DNA from 4 places in the Leuconostoc carnosum genome. Region 4 is predicted to be linked to each of the others. Evidence: riboswitches for the same ligand, from Rfam matches in the RefSeq annotation. Region 4 holds a riboswitch; each other region holds the start of a gene.

Region 1 (8,021 bases), 510 kb from region 4:
TTAGTTGGTAATGTTACCAATGAGGCAACAGGGTTACCGGAAGACCGTTTACATACTTTGTTAGCACAAGGCTATTCTCAAAATGAACCAGTAGGTAATTCAAGTTTGGAAAAAGGGTATGAGTCTATTTTGAAAGGTTCTGCTTCACAAACTCTTGTTACAACAAGTGGAAAAGATCAAGTACAATCTTCGCAAATCAAGTATAATGGCCAGGCTGGGGACAGTTTGAAGTTAACTATCAACGCCCGTTTCCAAAATGAAGTTCAGAAAATATTAGAAGATAATCTACCAGGTGGCGATGTTGAAGGCGCTTATGCAACAGTTATTAATCCATATACTGGTGGTATTTACGCCATGGGTGGTGTTGATCGTGACCATGCGACCGGTCAAAAAACGGCTAATCCACTTGGAAATATTAATCATGCCATTGTTATGGGATCTGTCATTAAGCCAGCTGTATTGGCCACGGCATTTCAAAAAGGGGTTATATCAGCTGACAATAATGTCTTGACTGATCAGGCCATTAAAATTCAAGGCACACAAGCAATCACATCGTATTGGAACCAAGCAGGGAACCCAACACCAATAGATGCTAAAACAGCTTTAGAGCGTTCATCTAACACCTATTTCGTACAATTAGGTATGAAGATTGGTGGACAAAATTATAGTCCAGGAGCGCCATTAGGGTTACGTTCAGATGCATTTCAGACACTTCGTAATGGATTAGGTCAATTTGGTTTAGGAACAAAGACAGGTATTGATATTTCTGGTGAAACTGGTGGTTATCGTGGACCAACAGATGCTGAAAATCAAGGAAAATATTTGTATGAAACCTTTGGACAGTATGATACTTATACGACACTGCAATTGGCACGTTTTGTTTCCACAATCGCTAATGGCGGTTACCTCGTACAACCACGTGTGGTTGGGTCTATTTTGCAAAAGCAAAAAAACAATGACCAAACTAAAACAATTTGGTCGGCATCACCAAATATTCAAGGTCAAGTAAAGTTGGGTGCTGATGAGTGGGATATTCTTAAAGATGGTATGAATCGTGTGGCTAACGGCTCTGATTCATGGAACACAGGTGGAGAAGACATGCACAAATTGAGACCACGTGTTCATGCTAAAACTGGTACGGCAGAAACGAAGACTAATGGCAATGATACATACACAGAGTCTATGGTGGCGTATGTACCAGGACAACCGTTTGCTGTAGCGATGGCCATTCCTGGAATGAATAACTACTTGGATGGTACGAACGGTAAAATATCAGCTAAAATTATTGATGCTTACTGGAAATATGTTCAAGCAAAGCCTGATTCAAAATAAGACATAAAAAGCTCGGGCAATTTGCCCGAGCTTTTTATGTCTTATTTTTCAGAAAGGGCAACCGATTGTTTGATATAATCGGTTGGGTTTAAAATCAGTTTAGTAATAAATTCAGCAACACTAGTACGTGTAACTGGGTTACCAACAATTTTTTCATGACGTTCTGTTTGAATATTGAGTTGTTGCATGACGTTATCGTCTAGCAACTCATTAGGCCGAATAATTGTATAATCCAACTGAGAAGCTTCAATACGAGCTACAGCCGCAGCCTGATCACCAATGTAGGTATTTTCATTATTGACTGTACCTAACACATTTGACCAAATATCGCGTGTTTTATCAGGTAATTCATCATAAACACCAATTGTTGCTATCCAAATCAAACGCTTAACGCCGGCAGTGTGCATGGCATTAACGACACTATTGGCCACTACTTTTTGGCGCCCTTCAGCACCGATATTAGCATAGACAATGTCAATATCCTTAAGTGCTTGAGCTAAGGTATTTTCATTTGTGGCATCAAGTGATTTAATGTTTTTGTCTGGTCGACCGTGTAGAGAGGTCAATTTAATCTCTGTTAGCGTGTTGGCTAACATTGGAACTACAAGTTTTGCGATTTGGCCGTTAGCACCAAGAATTAATAGTTTTGTCATGACTTTATTTTAGCACGAAAAGTTTACTTGCGGTAGAATTGAAATAAGAAAGAAGAGGACGTCATATGTCATTATCGTTTCAACAACTACTCACTGCCGTACCGCTTGTGTTACGTGGTGGCAATGTGCCAAATATTGTTGGCGAAGCTGGTATTGGTAAGTCAGCCTTGGTTTCAGAAATTGCACATCATATGGAAGCTCGACTATTTACTACTGTTGTTTCGTTGTCAGAGAAAGGGGACTTGGCAATACCCATTCCGCCACTCACAAAGGATGCTTTTTTAACAACTAAAAATTATGGTCAGTTAGCAGATGTAAAATTTGGGTACACACATACTCTGATTCAAATTATTCAACAAGCTGAAAGTTTTCCAAAGCAAACAATTATTTGGTTTTTAGATGAATTTAACCGTGGATCACAAGCTGTCCAAAGTGAATTAATGAATCTGGTATTACAACGGCAGATTAATGATCTTATTTTGCCAGATAATGTGTATCTTATTCTGGCCGAAAATCCAGATGATTCAATGGCAGGATTTGAAAATGCTGAATATGCGGTACAAACTTCAGATGCAGCAATTAACGATCGTACGACACGTTTAGTCATGACAGTATCTGTGACCGATTGGTTGTCATGGGCAGAAAAACCAGGCAACCAGCGACCACATATACATCAATTGGTCAGACAATTTATAGCCGAAAATGCTGAGCTATTATATCCTCAAACACGAGGCATTGATTTGAATCCAACACCACGTGCTTGGCAACGTGTGTCAGATAATTTCTATGAACTCAGCAAACTACCTTCTCAGCAGCAAGATACTTTGTTATTTGATATCGTTGCTGGAGATTTAGGAAAAGCTGTTGCAACACAATTTGTTAGTTTCGTGCATGAAAAAGTTAGTGGATTAACTGCTAAGAATATTTTTGATTCGGAACCAAAAGGCCCCAAATTACCGCAAGACATTCGTCAACAGTTTGTTCGTATGTCTGAGATTCAAAAATTAACTGTTATGAAAACAGTTTTGCTGACATCGAATTTAACATCAAACAATCATGCCGGACGCTTCGGAGAATTATTACATCTATTAGCACCAGATGGGCAATATGCATTGATTAAGCAGATGACTAATTCACCAATTTTAGATGATTTATATCGTGCCGATTCACATTATGCTAATGTTTTGTATCAACAAATTATGGATATTGCTACACGATGAATGCAGAAGATAGAGACAAATTAATTGTAGACGGGATCAAGACATTACTTGATGTGGCACCGTTATATGGTAATGTCATTATGAACTTAGCTCGTGAAAATAACGATACAGCTAGCAATGCTTTATCTTTAAAATGGCAGGCTAATCAATGGCATTTGGTTATTAACCCAATATTATTGACAACTTATTTTATAAATCACACACAGATTGCACTTGCTTTTGCGCACGAGGCCTTGCATGTTATCTGGCAACATCCAATACGTTATGCTGATGAGCGGATTAAAAGTCCTAATCTGATTGATTGGGGAACAGATTTAGCCGTTAATCAATATTTACCGATTGCATTAGGTATGTTACCAGGTGCCGTGACATTACAAACAATTTTAGGATTATATGGTAAAATGTTGCCAATTGAACAAGATTCTGCTGAATATATTGCTTTGTTGTCTGAATTAACAGAAAATCAGCCAGCACGAGGACCAAAGCCGGTTGATGGGCATGGTGATTGGGCAAGTGCTGGTCAAGGTATTGACGAAGCAACATCAGCACTTAATTTTGTGATTGAGAAAGCAACTGAAGATACCAATCGGTCAGGGAGAGGGGACATAGGTACTGCTGTGCTGAAAAAAATTGCTTCGGTTACCGCACCTAAACGTCACTGGCAAGCTATTTTACGGACTGGAATCAGCCAATTACCCACGAAAAAAAAAGCATCACACTCAAGATTTAATCGTCGGCAAGCTTATCGACTAGATTTACCAGGATCAGTGAGTGAGTATGAAGCTCAGGTGACCGTTTTTATTGATAATTCAGCTTCTATTTCTGACCATCAGGCAGGGGTTATGCTAGCAAATGCGAGGCAAATTATACAACAATTTGATGTTGAAGTGACTTTTTTTTCATTTGATACAACGGTTCATGAGATTAAAAATATCAAACAATGGCAACGTCAAGCTGGTGGTGGGACACAATTTCAAAGTATATTTGATACTTTAAAAGTAAGAAAATTCAATCCGAAACACACAGTTGTCGTCATTTTAACAGATGGAGATGGTGAAGAAACAGTATTATCTACCAAGTTTCGTCAAGTTTATTGGTTGTTGCTATCCGACCATAAACTAAGTATTTTAGAACCATTTGGTAAAATTATGAATTTGTAGATCAATGGAAAGCTGGCACAGGTAGTATGACAAAAGAATTGAGCCCACGAGATTTGAAGAGCCTCATTAATAAAGATGATCGATTTAAACGGGCAGAGGCATTATTGCAAAATCGTTGGGAATCACTATTATTAGATGCACATTTTGGTATGACAACAATAACACGTGAAGATATTAGCTTGGCACGACATTTAATTGATGCAGAAGTCATATCAACAGTTGTAGATTTACGAACTTTTTCGGGCATCAAAAAATTTATTATGACGAATCAATCCCGCTTGTCAGAAGATGTGATTAGAACATTAAAGGAGCCTTTCTTATGAAAATTAACTTAGTTTTAGCACCTGAACAGTTACCAGCACAACTATTGGCATTCCAAGCTGCTAACTCCGCACATTTTTTCTATTTAGGCAAAGAAACACAACTTTCTGGCGCAAATGTGCTGATTGTCGATGAACCAGAATTGGTTGCCCAGTTCAAGCGACCTCTTAGTTTTGATAGTCGTGTTGTGAGTGGTAATTTAGCTGGTGAAGTCATTCATCAAATATCTTTTCAGACCAAGGGCCGTAACGATGAATTGATTGAACAACTGGTCACAGGCAACGCGATTATGGCACAAAATGCGAATGGCAAAGCAGACTTTATGTTGTGGACCTTTTGGCCAGATCACCAAGCGTTGGCTAATTTTGTCAATAGTGATACTTTCAAACAAATGAAAAATTTGATGAAAAATGCTTATACAGTGAGTTATTTTCATATTTCATCAGCAGACCAACTGTCTTTGACACATCAAATGCGTGATTTTGACGATAAAACGTGGTGGGGTTAACATTTTAATCTTGCATAAATAATTGTTCTACGTTACAATAATGCCATGAGTTAATAATCTATCTGGGGTGCCTTTTTGGCTGAGAAATACCCATTGAACCTGATCATGATAATGCATGCGAAGGGAGATAACATCTACGATAACTACTTAAACTGCTTATATTGTGTAGTCGTTACCTGTTCTCCTAACGTGAAGATCAGGTAACGGCTTTTTTTGATCTGTCAGATAGTATTTTAAATATTAACTAAGTTAGAAAATAATTTAAAATGAATAGAGGATTTAATGATGAAACTATCAGAACTCAGACAGCAAACACCACTTGTCTTTAATTACGCTAATTATGTCACACCACAACTCGTTGCCAATGTTGTGAATGTTATTGGTGGTTCACCAATTATGGCGCGTGAAATTGAAGAATTTAAAGATTTAGTCTCACTAAGTGATGCCATAGTTGTTAATACAGGTACATGGCAACGTGAGGAATTACCTGCAACAATTAAACTGATACAGTTAGCCAACCAAACTGAGACAGTTGTCGTCTTAGATCCTGTTGCTGTAGCTATACCCTCAAGAAGTGTACCCGTCAAATCACTAATTTCAGAATCTCAGGTAAATATCATTCGTGGAAATGCCGCAGAAATTGCTTGGTTTGCTGATGTTGATTTTGCTAGTCATGGTATTGATGCAACTGGTGATGGGGATGTTGCATATATTGCCAAATTAGCTGCACAAAAAACTGGTGCTATTATTGCATTGAGTGGCAAAAAGGATGTGATAAGTGATGGCGAAAGTACAATAAGCATTGCAACTGATGTGCCACTTTTGGCAACTAATGTTGGTACGGGTGATGCTTTATCTGCTTTGATTGGCGCATTTAATGGTGATAGTATCTCATTGGATAATACGGTACGTGCTATGGCAACGATGAAATTAGCTGGGCTTAAGGCGACTAAAAAAGTAGCAACACCTGGTTATTTTTCAAATCAATTGTTAGATGAGTTATATCTGTTGCCAGAAGAAGAATTAGAAGATTTCATTAAGCAAGAGGTGACGCATGATTAATGAAACACCACAAGTACTAACCATTGCTGGTACTGACTCGAGTGGCGGGGCAGGCATTTCAGCTGATTTGAAGACTTTTGCAGCTCAGGGTGTTTATGGTGCTAATGTGATCGTATCAGTGACAGCACAGAACACAATTGGTGTACAGCAAGTTCAAATGATTCCAGCAAATATGGTAACAAACCAAATAGAATCTGTCGGAACTGATTTGAAAATACGCGCTTTCAAAACTGGTATGCTGGGTGATGCCGTGACGGTTCAAACTGTGGCTGATGCCATTAAAAAGCAACAGTTCGGTGATTTTATTTTGGACCCTGTGATGATTGCAAAAGGTGGTGCGCGCTTGTTGGCTGAGGAAGCTATTGATGCTGTTAAAAAAGAATTACTGCCATTAGCCACATTAGTCACACCAAACATTCCAGAAGCGGAAGTATTATCTGGCCGTACGATTAGTACCCATGAAGATGTGCAAAAGGTGGCGCAAACTATTCAAAAGCTTGGGGCAAAAAATATTTTATTAAAGGGTGGACATGCAGAAGGGCAAGCAGTTTACGACTATGTGTTGTTGGAAGATGGAACACATTTTTGGTTGAAAAGTATGCGCGTGAATACTGTGAGAACCCACGGTACAGGCGATACAATTTCAGCAGCCATTACAGCACAATTAGCCTTAGGCAAGGCATTAAAAACAGCGATTATTTTGGCTAAATCTTATGTTGATGCCACAATTCGCGAAGGTATTTCAGTAGGGCATGGTCATGGACCTCTGAATCATTTGGCGATGGTTAAGCCATTAAATTCTCCGGAGGTGTTGGATGACATTTGATAAAAGCATGTTAGCGCGTTACTTTGTTTTAGGTACGCAAAATGTTGCTAATGAAGCAGAATTTTTTAATATTTTGGAACAAGCTTTGGTAAGTGGCATTACTTTATTTCAGTATCGTGAGAAAGGACAACATGCATTAACTGGGAATGATAAATTGCGTGTTGCTCAGCAAGTACGCCAATTAACAACGAAATATCGTGTGCCATTGGTCATTGATGATGATATCGCATTGGCACATGTTGTCAACGCGGATGGCGTTCATTTTGGGCAAGGTGATGGTAATATTTCTGAAAATATTAAGGCAAGTGCGCCTTTATTCGTAGGTGTTTCGGTTTCAAATCAAGCCGAGTACGATCGGATTGCTGGTTTGCGTGGTATTGATAATATTGGTATTGGTCCGGTATATGAGACAACTACTAAATCAGATGCTAGTCCAACAATTGGTATTGCAGGTCTCAACAAAATTGTTAATCAAAGTCAATGGCCTAGCGTCGCAATTGGTGGCATTACCCAAAAGAATTTACCAGATGTTTTAGCTACAAATGTTGATGGTGCAGCAGTGGTTAGTATGATTACTCAGAGTAAAAACATTTCAGAAACTATAAATATATGGAAACAACTTTAACAGTTGTTTTTTTTTGCAATTAAACCATATATAAGATATATTATATTATATAAGAAACAGTATATAAGGAGAAATAGCATGAGCATACAAACACCGACAGAATTGCTCGATGGTACAGTGTTAGCTATTTTAGAGAAGCAAGATTTATATGGTTATGCGCTCACAAAAGAAGTTAAGCAACATGTTACTGTGTCAGAATCAACGATGTATCCAGTATTGCGGCGTTTGGAAAGGTGTGCGGAATTAACCACGTACAGTGAACCATTTGAAGGGCGCATGCGGAAGTATTATCAGTTAACACAAGAAGGTCGCGA
Region 2 (8,021 bases), 460 kb from region 4:
GTGGGTGGTGGCAATAACATACGCTCCCAAACTAGCAACTTTATCCAAAATAGCAATCGCTAAAGCCGCCCCTTCGGCGGGGTCAGTACCTGCACCCAATTCATCAAAAATAACCAGTGTTTGATCATCAATATTATCAAGCATTGAAACAATATTGGCCATATGTGAACTGAAGGTGGATAAACTTTGCTCAATAGATTGTTCATCACCAATATCAGCAAAGACTTCATTAAAAATGCCAACTGTGGATGGCCGTTTTGTTGTGATAAATAAACCTGATTGCGCCATTAATTGCAGCAAACCTAATGTTTTGATGGTAATTGTTTTTCCACCAGTGTTAGGTCCTGTAATAATAATTGCTTTATAGTCTTCACCTAAAACAATATCATTAGCTACTGCAATTTTTTTATCTAGCAAAGGGTGCCAAGCTTGTTGCAAATTCACGTGATTATTTGGATTAACCGTAGGCTGCATGGCATCTAAGCGGGCAGCTAATCTGGATTTAGCATTAATAAAATCAAAATGACCAATAATTTTCACATTATTAGCTATTTCTACAGTATGTGGTGCTAAAGCAGCAGATAACTCTTGCAGCACATGTTGCTCTTCAACCGCTTCTTTAACACGTAATTCGCTTAACTTATTATTTAACTCTACAACTGCTTGTGGCTCAATATAAAGCGTTTGTCCCGTTTGACTTTGGTCATGAACAACACCGCCAAACTGATTACGGTACTCAGCTTTAACCGGTAACACATAGCGATCAGCACGAATAGTCACAATTGGGTCGCTCAAATACTGTGCTGTTTTACCACGCGTATAATCTTGCATCTGATGTTTAACTGCATTTTCATGACCAATAATCTTGCCACGAATGGCTTTCAATTCAAAAGAGGCTTCATCATTAATTCGCCCCGATATATCAATAGCTATTTGAATTTGTCGCGTGACATCTTGTAATATTTCAAGATTTTGTGCTTGTTCAGGTAATACTTGTAATGATTCGCCAATCACTTCATCTTGTAGCTGCTCAAAAAAATTAGCAATTGTGCTTGTGTTACGTAGTACCGTACTTACTTCTGATAACTCAGTGGCACTCAGGCTAGCATTAATATTTAATCGTTTTAAATGTGGTGTAATATCCGCCAGTTTAGAAATTGGCAACCCACCTTTTAAACGATCAATTAAAACACCATCAGCCGTTTCAAGTAGCCAATAATTAATCCTGTCGATGTCTGTTTCGGGTGCCAGCGCGTCTGCTTCTTGCCGCCCAACTGGTGTCAGCAAAAAAGCATGCAATTGCAATTTTATTTTGTCATATTCTAAAGTTTGTAATACTTTTTTATTCATCCATCTACGCGCAAAATACGCTATCCTTTTTTTCTATTCAAAAGTTCACCACTCATAACCACCATTGATAGATTTGCTGAGCAAAAAATGGTGCGTTATCTAATATTTCATTTAGTAAAGGTGTATTCAAAAATTGATCCTGAAGCCATACATTCGGTATGACGGATAACAACTGTAGCGCAAAAAAGGTAATTGTTGCACTAATTAAGCCATATAGTATCGCACCTAGAACACCATCAACCCATCCTAATAATGGAATTCGTCGAATAATGCTGAGTGACCTCAGAATATAATGACTAACTGCTCCTCCTATGATTAACAGTATTGTAAACGTGAGACCTGAAGCTAAAAATTTTGAGCCTTGATTGGCAACATCTTGTGGGACATCTGTTCGTACAAATTGTCCGCTCACAAAATTTGAAAATACTGCTCCTAATGGCTCGGCAAATTTAATCGCAATGTACCACACGACGACTAACAATGCCAAGCGTAAGAGCCCGTTTACAAAACCATGTCGGTATCCTGAAAGCAGTGAAGCTAGTACAAAAATAACTGCAATTATCAATAATATCATGTGTTTTTATCCTGTTTAAATAGTTTGTTAGTTGACCTTACTTGACTATCATGTTTAGCATCATCAATAATCGATGTAATTGCACTCTTAGGCTCTCGTTTTGATGTTGATTTTTGAGATTGCCGTAGCTCATCCAATTCTGCTTGTAATGACGTGATTTGCTTCTGCAATTCGTCTAGCTCAGCCTGCTTGTAAAGTTGATCAGATAAGGTATTGAAAGTTAATAAAACAGCTTGTTCAAGTGGCTTTAGCTGAGGCGCAACTGTTTGAATTTGTGTCCATTGTTTATTAAATAATGTTTCTGTTGCTTTAAAATGTGGCAAGCTAGCATGACCTGAAATCGTGTAACTTTTGCCAGCAATATTTGCCTTGTATCGTCGTTTATCGTTTTTTCCTGCCATAGTCTTTTCCTTAATAGTGTCTAATCAATTATACACCATATTCTTACCAGCTAAAACTTGATATAATTGATCGTATGCAAACAGTTATCCAAGTTTCTCAAACACAATTAAAAAAAATGGCATCTTATTATGCTAAACAGCTGACATCAAAATTACCAAACGGCGCAATTTTTGCAGCGAAAACACCGCGCGCAACCATTACCGGTTATCAATCAGGTAAAGTAATGTTCCAAGGTGCTGGCTTCGCACAGGAAGCCGCGCGCTGGCATACTGAACCTCAGAAGGAGTCACATGCCATTGTGAGACAAAATACAACACCAGGCATTAGTATACCACGAGATTTCGCTGATTGGTCAGTTCTTGGCTCCGATGAAGTTGGTGCGGGTGCTTATTTTGGTCCCTTAACCACAGCTGCCGTTTATGTCTCTAAAGATAATCTTGATTGGGTACGCCAACTTGGCATTGCTGATTCTAAAACATTAACTGATCAGAAAATGAAACAAATTGCCCCAGAAATTATTCATCATTTACCTCATCATGTTGTTAACATTATGCCTGAAAAATATAATGTGCTACAAACAAAAAATAATGTCAATCAAATGAAGGCAATTTCTCACAATTTTGCCCTGGGTAAGGTATTAGAAAAAATTGCCCCAAATGTGCCAGATGGCATTTTGATTGATCAATTTGCTCAAGAAAGTACTTATTACAAATATTTACGCAATGCGCAACAATCACATATTGTTAATCAAAATGTTTATTTTACAACAAAGGGTGAACAATACCATCTAAGCGTGGCTGCCGCTTCAATTTTGGCACGTGTTGTTGAACTTGATGCCATTGCTAGATTGAGTGAAGAAGCTGGTATGTTGCTCCCTATCGGTGCTGGACATCAAGTTGATATCATTGCCGCTAAACTAATGAAAAAAGGCTTGGATCTCAATCACTTTGCTAAATTACATTTTGCTAATACGCAAAAAGCAAAAAAAATATTGTAACCCCATTTTTAGTACATCATTAAATGTCTTAAAAAAGCGCTCTTCTATAAAGAAGGCGCTTTTTTAATCTGTTTTCAAATAAAAGTTAAGCATTCGCAATAAGTCATCAACGACAGTAAGGACACCATGCCAACTGTTGTTGCTAATTGTCCAGAACCGTTTTCATGAGGACACGTATCCCTTGCCTATCAGCAAATTGAAGCCAAACAATTTAGCCGATTAACTTATCTGCAAACAAGACAAATTGTTGTGTTGCACTAGCCAAAAATGCTTGTGTATCAGTATTTGTAATATGTCCCTCTTCATCTGCTAGATTTTGAACATTCCCAATATATAATTCAGGTTGTTGCATTGTCGTCATATCCAAAAAAACCAAAGATTGGCGTAACACATGGTTAGCTAAGATACCGGCAATCCCAGAAATTGACTGCGACGCTACCAAAGCTGGCTTTCCAGCCCAACTGTTTTGACCCCATGGACGTGAACCAACGTCGAGTGCATTCTTCAGCGCTGCTGAAATACTACGATTATGCTCAGGTGTCACAAAAATGAAGGCATCTTGCGCTGCTATTACTGAACGAAATGCTGTATATTCTTCAGGTGAATCTGCATCATAATCTTGATTGTATAAAGGTAGATGATGAATATCAATATAAGTCACTTCTGAATCTTCAGGTAACCCCGCTACCAAAGCATCAGCTACGCCCTTTGAATATGAATTCTTTCGAATTGAACCTACTACCACACCATATTTAGTCATTTTTTAATCCTTCTTTCTTACTAATAGTAAGTATACATCTTGTCGTCAAATAATACAACACGCTTTGAGAAAATGACTTTCCACAATAAGTATTTTGTATTTCTCGGGATAACTTTAAAACTCATGTACTGCTTGTTCTAAACGTATTAAAAAAGCTAATTCGATTAAGAATATAGCTTTTTTAATATTATTTAGTCTACTTTCTACATCATTTTACATATCATACTATTTATGACACAATTTCTCTTAGCGTTCCGGGTTAATTGACTAAAAACTGAATGCTATCATTGGCGTTACCCAAATACTTTATCTATAGTATCTTTTTTACCTGACCTAATACATGAGCTACTTTTGTTTGAACATCAGGTGCTTGCATGATGTCACTCACCATACAGACGCCAGCAATACCAGTATTTTTCAAGCTACTAATATTGTCTTCTTTAATCCCACCAATTGCATTGACCGGTATGTTCATTTGCTCTGTTATATTTTTCAACGTTTCAATTGATGTATGTTTGGTAATTACTTTTGTTTTTGTTGGGTAAATGGCACCAACACCAAAATAATCTGCCCCTTGTTCTTTGGCTTCAATCGCACGAGCCATATCTTTAACTGAAACACCTAGTATTTTATTTGGTCCAATCATTTGGCGTACCTTATAAACTGGCAAATCGTTATCACCAACATGAACACCGGCTGCGTCAACTGCCAGACAAATATCTACTCTGTCATCAATAATCAACGGAATATCAAAACGATCTGTTACCTGTTTCACAGATTTTGCTAACTCAAAATATCTTTTTGATGTGACATCTTTTTCTCTTAGTTCTAGCAAAGTCACACCGCTCTCACAAGCTTGAGTAATAATTTGTAAAAATGCTTTATCAGAATAATCATATCTGTCGGTCACTAAGTAAAGCGAGTAATCTACATTTTTATTAGTCATTATCATTGATTAACCTCTCAATTGTTAAAATCACTTGCCAAAATACAAAAAAACTGTTTCCTACGTTAAAAGCACGCAAAAACAGTTCAATAAATAATATTATTAATCACATCTTCCTACGCAGATTCTAATCTGATCAGGTTATATGGGTATATTCTCAGCCAAACAAATAATAGGCACCCCAGATATTTTTCTATTCAATTATATTATGAAGCTTACCATCACTTTATTATCTTGTCAATATCTGTAGTTTTATAGTATCTATTTATCACTAACACACAATTCAGAACTCACTTGTTTCAAAATATGTCGGCGTAACCTGCGATCTGCAATACACAAATAAAGCCCATATCGACCGCGTTTTAGAAGTACTTCTAATGCATGGAGCATTAATTCTTCTTTTGCCTGACGATTAAATGATTGCCCTTTTAACTGCCTAAAAGCTGCTTTGTCTTCATAAAGATGGGGATCAATCACCAATTGCTGTAGTTGTTCGTCAAACTGAATGCTAGGGCCAATAATAACACCCGCGTAGTTCAAATCAAACCCTTGGATGGTATAAACAGATCCCACTTCATTAATTGTGTCTGGCCGCATTGCCCACGGTGTTGTGCCAGTATCTAATTGATCCCATGGTAATTGAAAATTACCCAATGTGACGTACCATGTCCCGCGATTAACAGTATATTTATAATCAGTCGTTGCCAATATACGTGACATTCCCAATTGTTGGTTTCTTTCCTGAATCGCCTGATACATTGCTGTGGCATCATCGTATACTCGAAAATCAAAATCTTTCACCGCTGTTAATTGTGCCACTTGTCGATCTTGCGTCAGCTGATCAATCCATTTCACCACAGCTTCACTTTGCCCAGTCATCCGATATTGTTTGGTTAAATGTTCAACCACAGGATGATATGGCGCAATTATGCGCATTAATAATTGATTGTTCCACATACTTTTAAATTTCAGAACCTGCTTTGGATCAAAAACCATAACAATAACGCGCGCATGCTTGATGATTTCAACTAACTGATTATCTTGTTTAAATTTATTATAACGGTCTGGCGAAGTTAACAATAAGTGTGCTTCATCAATTAAAACAACATCTGCTACGGCTTTCCTCTTATCCATTTGATTAATAAAAGACGTGGGTTTCAAGAATTGATTCTTCTTAAAAAGAGGCTGGCTACCAGCGTAATCACGATAAATCTTTAACATTTCCGCATGATTGACGAGTAAATAGTGACTTGATTGTTGATTTTGTTGCATGTTTTTTTCTTGTATTTGTTTAAAAATATCAAGCAATACCACACTTTTCCCGGCACCTGCACCACCTTCGATAACAAAAATACGTTTTTGGTCTTGTTGTAAACTGGTTTCAACAAAATGAACTGCTTGCGTGACAATCTCTGTCTGCTCATCCGATAACACTTCATCTGCTGCTAACATAAAACTATTTTTCATCATGAACATATTTTACAACAATCAATCAATTCATGCCTATCCTCTATTTAGCATCAAATGATCTATACCTTGCTAAACAACGGTTTCATCAGTATCGGTGCAACAATCGTAGAAATAATGACAGTTATGATAACTTCACCAGATGTCGCTTCACTGATAATTTTAGATGATATACCTATTTGCGTAATCACAAGTGCCATTTCTCCTCTGGAAATCATTCCAGCCCCAATAGCACTAGCAATATTTTGACTTAATCCGGCTATTTTTGCACCAATAAATGAGCCTGCAAACTTCGTGATGACTGCTAACACACTAAATATAATAATTGGCAAAATTTTATCATTTAAATTTTGTACAGATAAGCCTAAACCAATGGCACCAAAGAATACGGGGTAAAACACCCATTGCCCAATCATATTAAAACCACTAGACAGTTGTTGCGAAAAAGATACTTTTCGTAATAAAATACCTATTGCAAAAGCAACTAGTGGTAATAAGCTATTAATACCTAATCCACCACCACCGACAAATATTGAAAATAGAATAACCGCAATTAATGCAATAATATCGTCTAAAACCGCAGCCGAAAGGATAATAGCACCCATAGTCGTTGCTAATTTTTTTTGCTCAGCTAATACTGCTAAAGTAATAGAAATTGACGTAGCTGAGAAAATAACGCCTGAAAAAATCGCAATTTGTATACTGTAACCTAATAAAATGAATGCTATAGGAAATACAATTGCCGGAACAAGAACACCCATTACAGCAATGAGAACGGATGCTTTAATATACTTTTTCATTTCTTTGATGTCAGATGACATACCGGAATTTAACATTAGTAATAAGATACCAATTTCAGATATCACATGAATTAAATTAGTTGGTTGTACGATATTAAATACACTACCTCCCAATACAATACCAGCTAACAGTTGTCCGACAACTTCTGAAAATCCTAACTTAACACCTATCTTTCCAAATATTATTGTGACAATAATTAACAGTATAATTGATACATAGACCATGACATTCTCCTTAATTCAAAAAACTCCAAGAAATAATTGGTTCCCCGACCAATTCATTTCTTGAAGCTTTCGCCCAACCGTGATTTATTTAACTACTTCTATCCTACCATTTTTAATAATATAACGCCAAATTAAAAAATATTGTTACAAAATTAACATGATATCTGCTAATCTTTATAATACAACCATAATCTGCTACACTAATAATATAAAATAATTTGCTACATATCCCTCTACTGGTCACAAAACTGTTAAGAACGGGTACTAACTCAATGAAATCATATGCTAATAAAAACGAATTAATACACGCGATTGAACTCAGTTATTCAAAATATATCAATGAATTTACTGCTATTCCAAACGCACTAAAAGATCACCATGTCGATGGTGTCGATCGTACGCCTAGTGAAAACTTATCCTATCAACTAGGTTGGCTGACCGCCTTGTTAGGTTGGGAAACTGATGAACGTCATGGTAAAGAAGTCGTCGTCCCTGCTAAA
Region 3 (8,021 bases), 480 kb from region 4:
GTGCTGGCGTTAAAACCGTTTTACCAGCTACAGCCACCGCTAAAGCCGAAGCTCGTCTGGTGCCTAATATGGATCCAGATGTTACTTTACAGCGAATCAAAGATCATTTGCAAGAACAAGGTTTGTCAGATATAGTAGTAACCAAGACGCTGGGGCAACCTGGTTATCGTAGTGACATGTCTGATTCTGAAATTTTACGTGTTATTGATGTCACTGCATATTATTACAAAGCCCAACCAATAGTGATACCAACTTCTCCCGGAACTGGTCCTATGTTTTATATCCATGAGGCCCTACAAGCCCCTATTGCTAGTTTAGGTATTGGCTATAGCCATGCCTTAGACCATGCCCCAAACGAAAATATTCGTCTAACTGACTATAATCAACATATAGACGTGATTAAAGAACTGATTAGGAGTTATGAATTATGAGTAATCCCATTATTGCACTTGATAATATTAATGTGACTTTCCATCAAAAGAAACGCACCATTGAAGCCGTTAAAAATGTCTCAGTACACGTCGAACGTGGTGATGTTTACGGTATCGTGGGCTATTCAGGTGCTGGTAAATCAACCCTTGTTCGTGTCATTAACCTCTTACAAGAACCAACCAGTGGTTCTGTTGTTGTAAATGATGAAACTTTTTTCCAAGCTGATAGTGAAGGTGCTAAAAAAACACGCATTACCAATAACGACCTACGTAATCGTCGTCGTAAAATTGGCATGATTTTCCAGCATTTTAATTTGCTCAATGAACGTACTGTCACAGAAAACGTCGCTTTTGCACTACAAAACAGTGAATTACCAGCAAAAGAAAAAGCTGAAAAAGTCCGTGACTTACTAGCACTTGTTGATTTATCAGATCGTGCCGAACAATATCCTTCACAACTTTCTGGTGGACAAAAGCAGCGCGTTGCTATTGCACGTGCTTTAGCAAATGACCCTGAAATTTTAATTTCCGATGAAGCAACATCTGCTTTAGATCCAAAAACAACTAATCAAATTTTAGCCTTGCTTAAAAAATTGAACAAAGAATTTGGATTAACAATTGTTTTGATTACACACGAAATGCAAGCCGTTAAAGAAATCGCCAATAAAGTTGCCGTCATGCAGGATGGTGAGATTATTGAACGCGGCTCATTACTTGATATTTTCGCACAACCTAATGAACAACTAACCAAAGAATTTATTGAAACTGCCACAAATATTGATAAAGCCATCGCAACGATTAGTGCACAACCATTGGTCACAAATTTGAAGCCCAATGAATTATTTGTACGATTATCTTATGTGGGTGACACAACCGATGAGCCTTTAATTACTGGTTTATTCCGAGATTTCCAAGTAACAGCTAACATTTTGTACGGTAATATTGAAATTTTACAGGACACACCTGTAGGCTCATTGTTAATTATTTTAGCTGGTACTGCTGAGCAAGTTAAGTCAGCCATCGCAACGTTGGCCGACCATCATGTTGTCATTGAAGTTATTAAAGGAGGCAAATAATTATGAGTAAATGGTTTGCAGATACATTTCCAAATGTTGTTTACCAAGGATGGACTGGTGATACTGGTTGGCTAACTGCCATCGGCCAAACATTTTATATGACTTTTGGATCAGCACTTTTTGGTGGTATATTGGGACTGATTTTTGGTATGGGTCTGATTATTACATCATCTAACGGTATTTCTCCCAATCGAACAGTTTTTTGGATTCTTGATAAAGTTGTTTCTACGTTCCGTGCGGTCCCTTTTATTATTTTACTAGCCGCCATTGCACCTCTAACAAAACTAATTGTTGGTACACAAATTGGTAGCACTGCAGCCCTCGTACCGTTATCATTAGGTGTCTTCCCATTCTATGCTCGTCAAATCCAAGTGGCTTTGGCAGAAGTTGATGGTGGTATTGTCGAGGCTGCTCAAGCCATTGGTTCATCCTTTTGGGACATTGTCTTCGGTGTCTATTTGCGTGAAGGCCGTTCTGAAATTATCCGTGTGTCAACTGTTACTCTGATTAGTTTGATTGGTTTAACAGCCATGGCAGGTGCCATTGGTGCTGGTGGTCTTGGTACTATGGCCTTATCTTATGGTTACCAACGCTATGCGAACGATACCACTTGGTTAGCAACGCTACTTGTTTTGGTATTTGTATTAATTGTACAAGTCGTTGGTGACATCCTAGCCAAAAAGTTCAGTCACAAATAATCATAGATGACAAAAAAACGATGGTTAATCACACCATCGTTTTTTGTCATCTATTTTATCGCGTCAACGTAAATTCAAAACGTTCGCCAACATAGTACGAACGCACATATTCAAACGGTAACTCAGTATTTTCGGCAAATGACACTTGACGGACAGTCAAAATGGCATCCCCGCGTTTAATTTGCAAAAGTTCAGATAAACGTTCGTTAGCTAAACCAGCAGAAATTGTTTGTGTTGCCCGACCTGGAACAATGTTTGCTCTTTCAAGCGTCGCATAGAGCGATTCAGTCAATTCATTTTTTGAAAAATCTTCAATTAATTTAACTGGTAATGTCGTTCGCTCTAACAAAATTGGTTCATCATCGCCCATTCGCAACCGTTCCATCACTAAAACTTCATCATTTTCAAAGAGTTTCAGATGCATCATTTCTGATGCTGATGGTGACGTAATTTTGTAGCTTACCGTCTTTGTCTTGGCCACACGCCCTGTGCTTGCCATTAACTCAGTAAAACTTGTGATACCCAGCACACGCTCGGATACTTTTTGTTCAGCCACGTAGGTACCAGACCCTACTTTTCGTTCTAACAGTCCCTCATCAACCAATGTTTGAATAGCTTGACGTAAGGTCATACGTGATACATCAAACTCATCTGCTAACTCACGCTCAGCTGGTAAACGCTCCTGTGCTTGCCATTCACCCGCCTCAACACGCGACTTGATTTGATTATGAATTTGAATATAGCGTGGTATTATTGGTTTTCCCATTAACTTTCTCGTGCAAAGCGGCGACCATATGAATATGTTGCCACTAAGTGCATCCTTTCCTCGTCAAAAATATTAAAATCAGCATCTTTCCCAGCTGCCAGATGACCTTTCTGAGTTAAACCAAATTCCTGTGCCTGATTAACTGAACTCATTTGTACTGCATCTTGAATACTTGCAGATGTAAATTTCTGAATATTACTAAAGGCATCATCGTATGACAAAACTGATCCGGCTAAATGACCATTATCCAAGCGCGCCTGCTTATCTTTAACCGTAACTTTTTGTCCACCCAATTCAGAAATACCGTTTCCCAGTCCTTCAGCACGCATTGAATCTGTCACTAAATCTAATCTGTGCGCACCCTTTAATCTAAAGGCAATTTCTAACATTTCTGGTACGACATGGAAACCATCCGCAATTAGTTCACCAGTAATTGATTCTTCAATCATACCATGCCCCGTCACACCTGGTTCTCGATGGTGTAGCGGGCGTTGCGCATTATACAAATGTGTCATGTGCGTGGCGCGTGAATGGCGTAATTGATCACGTGTGGCATTAGAATGACCAATCGAAGGCACAATTTGGTGTGCCAACATGAATGTTTCAAAATCAGGTAATCCACCATTTTCAGGGGTATAAGTAACCAAACGAATACGTTCACCTGATAATTCGTACCACTTTTTTAATAGTGCGGTGTCTGGATTGATAATGTATGCTTCAGGTTGCGCACCCATAAATGTTTTATTAATAAATGGACCTTCAAGATGAATCCCCTGAATAACTGGATTTGTTTTTGCTACTTGATTAATAGTTGATAAGGCACGTTCAATACGTTGCGGTGATTGTGTCATAGTCGTTGGAAATAGTGATGTAATACCTTCGGTGACCATTTTATTGACCATTTCATCGAGCGCATCAGCATCACCATCCATTGTATCTAACCCATAGCCACCATGCTTATGAACGTCAATAAAACCTGGCACAATTAACTTACCGGTTGCCTCTTTGACGATTTCATCATCATTTTGTGCCACAAAGTCGACCATATAACCAACTTCTTGAATACTATCTGTAAACCGCATAAATGCATCCGGCATATGCTTGTAACCCGTATAAAGATTAATATTTTTGAGTAATTTTGCCATTATTTCACGTATGCCAATGGCTACAAATGATACGCATCCACGACACATTCCTCCTGATTTATTAACCTTATTATAATTGGTATAGACCGATTTTGCAAATAAATATATTTAAAATAAAAAAAGCGAAATATTATTTCGCCAAGTGTTTATCAGAAGCTACAATATTGGTCGCATATTTATGCGCCACTTTAGAAGCAGCTGCAGCCGCTAAAGCGCCAACAATGTCATCAGCAAAGGTTGTCACAGCAGATGTTGTCTTCCCTTTACGGTCTAGTTCGCCAACCAATCCGACTTTTATCTTATCAATGTAACCATAATTAGTGACGCCAATCGTGTCAAACGACATAGCAATAGCTGTACCAAGCGTCTCATCAACCCCAAACAAAGCATCATCGTTATCGATTAAATCTTGCAAAGGTGATTCCAATAAGTGTGCTTCAGCTAGACGATCTAATTCTAAAGCAACCCATATTTGATGCTGAACAACCCGCTTATGCAATATGCTAACGAGTGCCTCTTCAACTTGGACTATTGTCAGATTAGGTACATAAGAAGCTTCACTATCATAGGCGATGACCGCAATATCATGTAAGGTAATGTCATGCTTTTTGAGTTTTTCAACGGTATTCTCGTATGTTGCGTACTGCATGGTGTTCCCCCTTAGGCTTTTTTTAATAGTATAAACGAAAAAACATTTTCTGACAAAGATAAAAATTGTACTTGCAATACAAAGTAAAAGTATGTAAAATAGTTAGAGTAATTGCCCCTTGGCCAAGCGGTAAGGCGGTGGCTTCTGGTGCCACTACGCGCTGGTTCGAATCCAGCAGGGGCAATAACTTAGCGATCTGATTGATCGCTTTTTTTGTAGCTAATTTTTATCAAATAATCACCTGTTATTTTTTAAATATTCGTTTAATATTCTCATGTTAGTTATTCTCATAATTGTTTGCGTAAAGCACACAATTATGTTAAATTTAGTATGTAGTTTAATATTCAACAATCTGGGGTGCCCTTTGGCTGAGAGATACCCATTGAACCTGATCTGGCTAGCACCAGCGAAGGGAGAATTGCTTTTTTAGTAGAAAGATAAGCAAACTCTCGGCTCATTAATGACTCGAGAGTTTTTTGTTTCCACTAATTCATAAGCAAAAACTGTGACTCAATTCTATTTGGACCAGAAATGTGATAAAAGCTACAAAAAAAATTCTGGAGGCATATTAATTATGCAAACTATTTCAAAGTCAAAATCAACACGCTGGGCATTACGCGATGTCTTGTTACTAGCGTTCGTTGCCGTATTTATCGGTTTTATTTTCTGGGTTCTTGGTCCAGTTTATAATATCCTTTCAGCAGCCCTTACCCCTATGGGCCTAGAACCTTTTGCAAATAACCTTTTGCTGGGTGGTTGGATGATGGCCGCACCATTAGCCAGTATCTTAATCAAACAAGCCGGTGCTGGTGTGCTTGGCGAAGTTTTTGCTGCAGCAGTTGAAATGTTACTTGGCGGTCAATGGGGTGTGGCAACACTACTCTCAGGATTAGTACAAGGTGTTGGTAGTGAAGCTGGATTTGCCATTTTAGGCTACAAGAATTGGCGCTGGCAAGCGATTTTCGCTTCAGCTGTAACAGGAACTATCGTGACTTTTGTCTGGTCACTATTTAGAGATGGTTACACATCATATAGCTTTGGTCTACTCGTTGCACTATTCATCACACGCTTTATTTCTCTTCTTTTCTTTGGTGGTGTCCTTGTTGTTGCTATTCAAAAATTGATTGAGAAGGCTGGTGTCCTACGTCGTGACTAATTTAATTGTTGAAGACGTTCACTTTTCTTATCCTACTGGTAAGGTGCTTTCTCACGTCTCCCTCAAATTAAAACCTAACAGTTTTAATCTATTAGTTGGTCCTAGTGGTAGTGGTAAATCGACCTTGTTAAAACTTCTTTCTGGTCTTTATCCGACCTTTAGTGGAGGTACTTTAGATGGTAAACTGACTCTTGATGGCTATGATATCAATGATATTGTTCCTTTTCAACGTGTCGCACGTCTTGGCTATTTATTTCAAAATCCTACCCGTCAATTTGTGATGCAAACACCATTTGAAGAATTACGCTTTAGTTTAGAAAATTTACAAGTCACGCCAACAGACATGACAGATCGCATTGAAAAAGTATTAGAAACCGTTGGTATGACTGATTTCACGCATCATGACTTGTCAACATTATCTGGTGGTGAAAAACAAAAAATTGCCCTAGCCGCTGCTTTGGCAATGGACAGTGAGTATTTGCTTTTAGATGAACCGTTTGCCAATGTTGACCCTGTTGCCCGTTTACAACTCATTCAAGCCATTAAGCATTATCAACAACAAGGGAAAACAATTCTAATAACTGATCATGATTGGAGTGGTTACACTGACATGATTGATGATGTCTTCGTCATGAACCATGGTCATCTCCATCAAGCAGACGAGGCTGAGCGGACCAAAATATTACATGAAGTACCAGTTCAAACTCAAATTAAAACTGCATTACCGGATGAACAGGAACACATCATTGAACTCAAAAAAGTTGCCTTAAAAAATGGTACCCGTCAATTGTTACGCACCACATCGTTGGCTATTCCAAAAGAAAAACGTATTTTAATTACCGGCCCAAATGGTGTTGGTAAATCAACACTTTTTTCCACTTTAGTTAAGCTATATCCATATAGTGGTTTAATTACCTACAATCAACAAGATATTGCTAAGCGGAAAATTGCACAACATGTCCGTGATATTGCCTTAGTTTTTCAAAATGCAGAACAACAATTTGTTGCTATGACAATGTCTGAAGAATTAATTCAGGCACAACAATTTAGTAATCATCCTGAGATTTGGACAGATGAAACAATAACAGAGATATTAACACAGCTCAATTTAGTTGACCTACGTCAACATGTTGTCTATCAACTATCTGGTGGACAACAGAAGAAACTGCAAGTCTTATTGATGCTCATTGTTGGTACACCTACCCTATTATTTGACGAACCATTAGCAGGATTAGATAATGACTCACAGCAATGTTTGTTAAACATCATTGCCGACTTTACCACCCGTCAACATCAAACTGTATTAGTGATTAGTCACCAATTACAAGCTGTCACAGATTGGTTTGATTTTCATTTGCATTTTGAAAATGAACAATTAAGTTATGTTGGAGGTGAAGTATGAATCCATTAATGAAATTCGCCATCGTCATGGTGATTGCCTTGGAGCTAACTTTTATCAAAAGTGTCACCATCAATCTGATTATCATTGGTGTGAGTGCATTTCTTTATCTGTTCTTGAAATTAAGCTGGAAACAATGGCTATGGTTATTCATCTTACCTTTGCTACCTGGTTTTGGTTCATGGTTCTCGCTGATGTACTTTGGTACTGGTGACCATGTACATATGGCTTGGGTTATGCTAACACGTGTGTTTGCTTATCTTTGGTTAGGTGGTCTATTTACCCTCAAGTTAACTGAGGAACGTGATGTCTTCTTAGCAACGCTCGAACAAAAAGCTAAGTTAAGCGCCACATTTGTCTATGCGCTAGTTGGTGTTCTTAACTTTATGCCAGCAGTTAACCAACAAATTAAAACTATCCGTGTTGCTTCGCAAATGCGTGGTCAAACTTTGCACATTTGGCAAGCACAATTGTATTTTAAAGCGATTTTATCAGCAATTCGCTGGTCACAAAATCTAGCTGAAGGTATGGTTAGTCACGGTTTCACTGAAGGTGCACCGCGCACGCATCTACAAGTTGTCTCAATTGCCAAACGCGATTGGTTAATATTAATTATCATCTTGATTGCTTTTCAACTACTTTTAATCCCGAACTGGTACTAAGGAGAATTTTAATGTCATTTTCACAAGACCTACTAACAC
Region 4 (8,021 bases):
GGTTATGCCATTGAAAACGTCTCAGGTTTGTTAGGTGTTGATGGTGGGTTCATTGCCAACATTAAAAATAAGATCGTCAACAGTGACAATCCTGTCGAAGGCATTGAAGTTGAAGTCGGGAAAGAACAAGTAGCTGTTGATCTTAATATTATTATGGAATTTGGTCATAATGCACATGATATTTATAAAGCACTCACAACAGTTATTGCCAAAAAAATTGATGAGACAACGAGCTTAAAGTTAGTGGAATTGAATGTTGAAGTTATTGATATTCAAACACAAAGAGAGTTTAATGATGCGCAAGTGACCTTACAAGATCGCATGTCTGATGCCGGAGATACCATTAAGGATAAGACGTCTGATGGTGTGAATACAGTTAAAAATACAGTTTCACAGGCAACCAGTGATAGTGACGAGCGTGTGAAATAATGTAACTGTGATTTTATAAATTTTTGATAAAATCATAGCATTAGCTGTTAGAAAAAACCTGATAACTTTGGTAAAATAATTATGCAGAAGGTTATCAGGTTTTATTATGTCTGAATGAGCCTATCTATTCTAGAAAAAATAAGGGCGTATTTATGACTGATAAACATGTTTATGTGATACACGGGTACACTGCTACACCAACAGACAATTGGTTTCCATGGTTAAAAAGACAGGTAGAAGAGCAATTGAATATACCGACTACCATTTTAGAAATGCCAAATGCCGATAATCCGAAACTACAGGAATGGGATGAATTATGTGATCGTCTCATTGACACGAATCATGAACTAACAATCGTTGGACACAGTTTAGGTTGCATACAGGCACTTCGTTTTGTGTCACAGCATAAAATTAAAAATATCAAAATGATACTAGTATCTGGTTTTGATGAAGTGCTTAACACATTACCACAACTACATTCATTTACAGATACCTCATTAAATTATCAAACAATCATACCTAAAATTGATCAGGCAGTTGTTATTTCTGCATTAGATGATGATATTGTGCCTTATCATTATTCGGAAACATTAGCACGTCATTTAAAATGTCAATTTATTTTAATGCCAAATGGTAAACATTTTATTGACCGAGATCATATTTACGAGGTACCAGTTGTTTTCCAACAGATTAGTTTGATGAATGAATATCGTGAAAATCATTTTAATAGTTGAACTATTATGTGATACAATAATCATTGTGCTAGGGGCGCTACTATGTGGCTGAGAAGAACCCTTTGAACCTGAACTGGATTATACCAGCGTAGGAAAGTGTCATACTGATTATTTTAGATGGTGCTTTTCTCATGTTAGAGAAGGGCATTTTTTATTTGCACAGAATATGGTACGAAAGGAACAATATAAAAATGAATAAAGCTCACTAGGGGCGTCGTAATGACTGAGATGATATATCGGTCCCTTGGAACCTGATCTAGTTTATACTAGCGTAGGAAAGTGACCAAAATTGTGTAACATCCTGTGATGTTACCGCGAACTAGGGTCCTTTTGTATGTCACATAAGGACCCTTTTTGAGATGGAAGGAATTGTTTTGACTATGGCGACACATAATAACCGCATAGTAGACCATGGTTTAGCTGGTTTACAACATGTTTTTGTTTCTAATGTATGGCTAGATCCAATCTATGTTGCAGCAGCAGCAGGGTTATCGTTAAATTTATCAACTAATTTGGTAAATACTATTTTTATTGTTTCAGGGTTGGTCACACTGACTCAAGTGACACGTTTAGCACGACTACCAATTATTCAAGGGCCATCCGCTGCCTTTGATGCCTTGATGATTAATGCTGGTAGAGCTGGCCAGTTGGCCTCAGCAAGTGGCTCCATTTTAGCCAGTGCACTGATTATTTTTTTGCTATCTGTAACAGGATTAATTAATAAATTAGTTCGCCTGCTAACACCGGCTATTACTGGAACACTTATCTTTCTGGTCGGCGTTTCTTTATCCAGTTTTACATTATCTGAATTTTTAGGTGGTTATCCTGGAGATAAACATTTCTCTTCACCGACGACACTTGTATTATCAATTTCAACATCAGCCATTGTTATTTTACTTTCAATATTTGGTAAAGGTTTTTGGAAACGTTTTTCCTTTTTGATTGCATTAGTTGTAGGCGATGTTTTATCAGTTGCAATGGGGCGTGTTGATTACAGTGTACTAGCGGCTAAATCGTGGTTTGGCTTACCTCACTTATTACCATATGGTGCGTTAAATTTTAATTGGACGATGTTTCTGACTTTTTTTGTTGCCTATCTTGTTGCTGTGGTAGAAGCAGTAGGCGTGTATGAAGCTGCTAGTGACGTGATGAAAGAAGATATTTCACCACGCCGTATTCAAAATGGTTTGATCGGTGAATCGGCTGGTTCAATATTATCATCGCTATTTGGTGGTTTTCCAACAACTGCTTTTGCACAAAATGTTGGTATTTTAAAATTAACTGGTGATGTCTCAAGAATTCCTGTAGTTATTGCAGGTGTTTTGTTTGTGATATTGGGATTTGTGCCAAAAATTGGGGCATTTTTAGCAATTACCCCAAGCCCAGTGATTGGTGGTATCTTTCTGCCAGCAGCAACGACTTTAATTATGACAGGATTAAATATTCTGAAAAAGACACCATCAACAAATGCAAATAATATGATTATTGGGTTATCGATTGTGTTGGCTATTGCTCTACCAAATTATGCTACTGGATGGCATGGTGCAGTGGGTCAACTTTTGTCTAATACAATCTTAATAGGCGCAATATCTGCTATCACATTGCAGTTTGTTCTTGTGAATTTACCACAAATGATAAATAAATTAAGGAGATAACATGTCTGATGAATCTGACGTTATTCAAGCACGTCTTGTAAAGTTTATACAACAGTACAAAGAGGGGCAATCAAGTGAATATGAAGTTGATTTTAATCAATTAGCCATGAGCGTATTTGATTATCAATTCCAAAATAACTTACCTTACAAAAAATTTGCGCAATTAAAGCATAAAAATCCATTAACTGTCAAAAATTGGCAGGATTTGCCTTTGATACCAATTGAAGCCTATAAACAATTAACATTATCTACTCGAGACACTACGCAAGCTGAAGATGTTTTTTATTCAAGTGGGACAACGAATGCACAACAAAAAAGTCGACATTACATTTCCGACTTAAGGGTTTGGGAGCAATCAATGATAGCGGGATTTAAGCAATATGTTATCCCTAACAAAGAAAAAATAACGATATTTTCTCTATTTCCAGATATGTCCAGTCATCCTAATTCGTCACTATCTCGCTATATTACAACAGCTATGCAGGTATTTGGGACAGAAAATAGTCAGGTGTTTTTTAAACATAATCAGTTAGATTATGTTAATTTGATATCAGCTCTGAAACAAGCACAAGCTAATCATGAGCAGGTATTAGTTTTAGGTGCTTCTTTTTCATATGTGCATTTATTAGCTTATTTCGATCAGCATCCACAAACATTTGATTTAGCAGAAGGCAGTATTATTTTTGATACGGGTGGTTTTAAAGGTCAGTCTCAAGAAGTCAGTATGTCTACTTTGTACAAAAATTTAGGTCAAGTATTTAATGTATCCCGTGAACAGATTATTAATATGTACGGTATGACAGAAATTAGTTCGCAATGTTATGATCGTAATCTAGCAGATTTATCACAAAATCAGTCAATTTACTTTGATAAAATGCCACCTGCTTGGGTAAAAATTCAAATTTTAGATGTGGAAACATTACAACCCATTGAACAGGGGAAACGGGGTCTTTTGGCTTATTATGATTTGGCCAATTGGGATACATGTTTGGCTATTTTAACCGAAGATATTGCCATTCAAAATGAACATGGTTTTACGATTATTGGACGAGCGAAGGGATCAGAAGCTAAAGGCTGTTCCATTGCTGTTGATGAGCTTTTAAAAGTGCGTTAAGAGGAACAGCATATGACTAGTAAACAAACAACAATTGATATTTTTCATGTACCAACAAATATTACGTTGAATACGCTAACTGAAACAATTATAGGGGATGAGTCACATGCTGTGGTTTTACGTTATCCTGAGATATCTGTTACGGACATAAATCATATCGCCAATGTACTTCAAACAAATCAACATGATTACTTAGAACAACTGACTACATCGCAAATTATTGATGTTATTTCACAAGTTGCTGAAAAATGGACGGACCCAACCTACTATTTACGCCAAGTAGCTGAGACAGCAATACCTATTACAACTGGTTATAATGCTGACCAAGTAAAAATGGAGCTTAAGCGTTTTATTCGCTTGTTCCGAAAGAAGGAGTTAAAGCGATTTGTGAATTCTGAAATAGGCCATGCGGGCGCTATGTTGGATGATTTTCAACCGAATCTAGCCGGTGGTTTCTCAAAGTTTTTTGGGCCTGATCTGATTTTTCAAATATTTTCTGGTAATGTACCAGGGATACAGTTGTGGACCCTTATAATGGGGCTACTCGTCAAATCGCCAACATTAGGGAAATTATCTTTTTCCGAACCAATTATGCCAGCATTATTTGTGCAAACATTAGCTGAAATAGATTCAAGATTAGCTGACTCAATTGCTATATTGCCTTGGCATAGTGGTCAAGAACTGGAAAAAGCTGGTATCGAAGTTGCTGATACCGTGGTTGTGTGTGGTGGTGAAATAGCAGTTAAAAAAGTTAAAGCGCAAGTGCCTTTGGATAAAAAAGTATTGAGTTACGGCTATAAAATAGGATTTGTTATTGTTGGTAGAGAGGCATTGACACCGGAATATTATCCCCAAACAATTAAAAAGATAGCTGAGGATATTAGTATTTATGATCAACAAAGTTGTCTAGCCCCACAATCAATTTTTGTAGAGCGTGGTGGTGCAATCACTACAGATGAATTTTCTGCATTACTAGCCACTGAATTAAATAATTACCAAATTAAATATTCTCGCGCTATCTTACAAGAATCTGAAAAATTGGCAATTGAAAAAATGCGGCAAGCAACAGATATAGAATCTATTGAAAATAGCAGAACATTACTATTTGCTAGTGAGGATAGTACATCCTGGACAGTTGCTTTTCATGATCACTTGGGGTTTAGTGCCTCACCTTTGAATCGATCTGTTCATGTCTTTTCTATAGATGATTTTCTGCAACTACAACCAATCTTGAAACCATATCAGTCATACTTACAGACAGCTGGCGTTGCAATCGCACCAAAGCGGTTATTTGCTCTCGCAAATGTTTTGGGTAAGTTGGGAGTTAGTCGAATGAGTGCAGTGGGTCAAATGAATCACGTATCTAGTGCGTGGCATCATGATGGCCACTTCAATTTGCTGGATTTAGTTCGTGTGACAGATATTGAGAATAGTCTAGAAGTTGAAAGTGAGTATTTTGATGCTGATGTTGAATGAGGAGAAAATATGCTTTTAAAAAATAAGGTCGCACTGGTCACTGGAGCTAGTCGAGGTATCGGTGCAGCTATTGCAAAAATGTATGCTAAAGAAGGTGCAATAGTTATTGTTAATTACTTGCATAATACTCAACATGCTCAGACCATTGTTCAAAGTATCATTTCACAAGGTGGACAAGCTGTTGCGATGCAATGCGATATACGAGATCAGCAGGAAGTCCATAATATGCTGCAAAATATCTTGGATAATTTTGGTACAATTCATATTGTTGTTAATAATGCACTGAGTCAGTATCAGTTTGACCCTAAAAATAGAAAATTATTAGGTGATTTACAATGGTTTGACTATCAAGCACAAATAGATGGTAGTTTAAAGGCTGTTTTGAATGTAGTTGATTTTGTTTTACCAAAACTAAAGCAAAATAATGAGAGTAGCATTATTAATATCACGAGTAATTTAATTCAGTCACCAGCAATCCCGTATCATGACTATATTGTCGGTAAGTCAGCTGTTCTTGGATTAACACGTACCATGGCAAGTGAATTAGGAGCGTTTGGTATTCGTGTGAATGCGATTGCGCCAGGTCTAACTGTACCAACAGACTCAAGTCAATTGACACATCGTGACGTGCGAGAAAAACTTATTGACCAAACACCAACAGGTCGGTTAACTACACCGGAAGACGTTGCGGGGACAGCAGTATATCTAGCAACCGCACTTTCCAGTAATGTCACCGGACAATGTTTATTTGTTGATGGTGGGTTAACAATGACTTGATGATATTATCAAAATTAGAACCTACAATATAAAAATTATAGTGTGACATGCTTATTATATAAAATTCGAATATTTTTTCTTTAGTTAGTTTAGTATTTGTTAAACGCTTTACAATGTGATATAATTAACTTGTTCAACTGGTGGTAGTCAATTATCTTCCCGGGTACTCCTAATTTAATATTTTACTTTGCAGTGAGTTAAGTACTACCTGTTGAACTACAAAAGTCACGTCAGTGTTAGGCTTCAGACATCTATCTAAGATATCTGAAGCTTTTTGTAACTAGAAAATTAACTATGCTAGTGAATTGTTTTTTGTTACCGCAAGGGATAAAATGTTAATAATGGGACATGACATTAAAAAAAGTTTTAGTATACTTATTTTGCTATTAGCCTCAACATTACTAATAACACCATTTTTATTTAATCACGCCATGATTATTGGCTCAGATGCGATTTTCCATTTTAATCGTTTTTATGACACCGCCATGCAAATAAAACATTGTGATTTTCAATATTTTATTTCAATTTATGGTTTTCAATCGTCTGGTAGAATTGTTAACGCTTTGTATGGCCCTTTAATGGCATATGCTCAAGGATTGCTGGTTCTTTTGAGTCCATCTTGGTTTGTATATCAGATGCTATCAAATGCCATATTATATTTTTGCGCAGGTTTGTCATTATATTTACTATTAAAAAAAGCTAGAATCGGTGATCAATATAGCTTGCCATTAAGTATTTTTTATATGACGTGTTATTCAATTCAATATTGGACAATACGGCAAGGTTTCTCTAGTTGGGGTGCTGCATTAATGCCAGTATGCCTTATACCACTGATAGATCTAGTTGAGAATAAGAAACTAAGCACAATTAAAACGGCAGTGGCAGTCGCAGCAATGGCTCAGGTACATATGCTATCAGCTTTTTTGTTGGTTTTTGTATATATTTGTTTTTTTTCTTCTATTTTTTTTAATCAAAGTCGCATGATTAAATTAAAACTAATCATGCAAGTCGGTATGTCAGTTTTAGTTTGTACTGCCTTAGTTGCTAATCTCATTTATTGTTTTATTGCTGTTGACGGTTATAACGATATTGCTCAGCCATTTACTAATAAATACATGTGGCGGATGACAGTTTTTACTGGTAGTAGTTATTGGTTAGTTTATCCGCCAGTATTAATATTAGCTATTGTATTTTTCGTTTGGCAAATGACTAAAATGTGGCATAAATCAGCGCTTTTGTTACGAGTAACCGAGATAACTGCTTTTATATGTTTCACATTATCGACGAATATTTTTCCATGGCGTTTATTTAGTAACAGTGTGTTTAGCTTCATTCAATTTCCATTTAGATTTTTTATTCCTTTTACGGTACTATTGCTTTTAGCGGTTGGCTTAATGTTACAAAATAATGCACACATTTCTTGGTCGTTTTATAGTGTGATTATTATTGTGATGGTAGCGTCGTTATGTCAAACAATGATGTCATCGAATAATACTTTGAATGTATGGCACCGTTCTACAAAGTATTTGAATGGACAAGTTCATACCCGTATCAATTCTGACGATAATTCTCACGTAAAACAATCTTTTTTTAAAAAAGATAAGAGTAAGGCATTGCAGTACATTTTAAAATCAACACCAGATTATTTGCCCATTGATAGTAATAACAAAAAAAGTAAGTATGAACTATACCAATCATTAATTTTAAACAATCAACAAAACTTTCGTAAATCAGTTAAAGATCATAAATTATTCCTTAACTGGTATGGTGATTACCAGAAAAAGGTTCAGTTACCAATTATTAAATATAAAAATACTGTGATGATTTTAAATCACA

The links. A riboswitch is a leader RNA that binds a small molecule or an ion and turns the genes downstream of it on or off. The one in region 4 is predicted to bind thiamine pyrophosphate.
Region 1: linked by a shared signal. The riboswitch ahead of thiM (hydroxyethylthiazole kinase) and the one ahead of FGL89_RS00665 (solute carrier family 23 protein) in region 4 are both predicted to bind thiamine pyrophosphate.
Region 2: linked by a shared signal. The riboswitch ahead of thiE (thiamine phosphate synthase) and the one ahead of FGL89_RS00665 (solute carrier family 23 protein) in region 4 are both predicted to bind thiamine pyrophosphate.
Region 3: linked by a shared signal. The riboswitch ahead of FGL89_RS02980 (ECF transporter S component) and the one ahead of FGL89_RS00665 (solute carrier family 23 protein) in region 4 are both predicted to bind thiamine pyrophosphate.

Annotation. Positions count from the first base shown of each region.
Region 1 is NZ_CP042374.1:1,224,544-1,232,564, forward strand. Features, by position in the region: gene FGL89_RS06150 (peptidoglycan D,D-transpeptidase FtsI family protein) at 1-1,332, shown strand, start outside; gene FGL89_RS06155 (NAD(P)H-binding protein) at 1,374-1,985, opposite strand; gene FGL89_RS06160 (ATP-binding protein) at 2,051-3,205, shown strand; gene FGL89_RS06165 (vWA domain-containing protein) at 3,202-4,365, shown strand; gene FGL89_RS06170 (hypothetical protein) at 4,392-4,688, shown strand; gene FGL89_RS06175 (hypothetical protein) at 4,685-5,194, shown strand; TPP riboswitch at 5,248-5,337, shown strand; gene thiM (hydroxyethylthiazole kinase) at 5,480-6,256, shown strand; gene thiD (bifunctional hydroxymethylpyrimidine kinase/phosphomethylpyrimidine kinase) at 6,249-7,082, shown strand; gene thiE (thiamine phosphate synthase) at 7,072-7,707, shown strand; gene FGL89_RS06195 (PadR family transcriptional regulator) at 7,786-8,021, shown strand, end outside.
Region 2 is NZ_CP042374.1:1,271,549-1,279,569, reverse strand. Features, by position in the region: gene FGL89_RS06445 (endonuclease MutS2) at 1-1,350, opposite strand, end outside; gene FGL89_RS06440 (CvpA family protein) at 1,403-1,924, opposite strand; gene zapA (cell division protein ZapA) at 1,921-2,325, opposite strand; gene rnhC (ribonuclease HIII) at 2,400-3,323, shown strand; gene FGL89_RS06425 (NADPH-dependent FMN reductase) at 3,535-4,083, opposite strand; gene thiE (thiamine phosphate synthase) at 4,394-5,029, opposite strand; TPP riboswitch at 5,126-5,223, opposite strand; gene FGL89_RS06415 (DUF2075 domain-containing protein) at 5,291-6,505, opposite strand; gene FGL89_RS06410 (cation:proton antiporter) at 6,559-7,521, opposite strand; gene FGL89_RS06405 (ClbS/DfsB family four-helix bundle protein) at 7,794-8,021, shown strand, end outside.
Region 3 is NZ_CP042374.1:620,260-628,280, forward strand. Features, by position in the region: gene FGL89_RS02945 (M20/M25/M40 family metallo-hydrolase) at 1-431, shown strand, start outside; gene FGL89_RS02950 (methionine ABC transporter ATP-binding protein) at 428-1,507, shown strand; gene FGL89_RS02955 (methionine ABC transporter permease) at 1,510-2,205, shown strand; gene FGL89_RS02960 (GntR family transcriptional regulator) at 2,261-2,971, opposite strand; gene nagA (N-acetylglucosamine-6-phosphate deacetylase) at 2,971-4,116, opposite strand; gene FGL89_RS02970 (phosphatidylglycerophosphatase A family protein) at 4,247-4,765, opposite strand; tRNA gene FGL89_RS02975 (tRNA-Gln) at 4,878-4,949, shown strand; TPP riboswitch at 5,109-5,198, shown strand; gene FGL89_RS02980 (ECF transporter S component) at 5,340-5,921, shown strand; gene FGL89_RS02985 (ABC transporter ATP-binding protein) at 5,914-7,323, shown strand; gene FGL89_RS02990 (energy-coupling factor transporter transmembrane component T family protein) at 7,320-7,982, shown strand; gene FGL89_RS02995 (TenA family protein) at 7,994-8,021, shown strand, end outside.
Region 4 is NZ_CP042374.1:143,334-151,354, forward strand. Features, by position in the region: gene FGL89_RS00655 (Asp23/Gls24 family envelope stress response protein) at 1-429, shown strand, start outside; gene FGL89_RS00660 (RBBP9/YdeN family alpha/beta hydrolase) at 582-1,163, shown strand; TPP riboswitch at 1,184-1,275, shown strand; TPP riboswitch at 1,361-1,458, shown strand; gene FGL89_RS00665 (solute carrier family 23 protein) at 1,523-2,818, shown strand; gene FGL89_RS00670 (LuxE/PaaK family acyltransferase) at 2,820-3,932, shown strand; gene FGL89_RS00675 (acyl-CoA reductase) at 3,945-5,408, shown strand; gene FGL89_RS00680 (SDR family oxidoreductase) at 5,418-6,185, shown strand; gene FGL89_RS00685 (putative glycosyltransferase family protein) at 6,518-8,021, shown strand, end outside.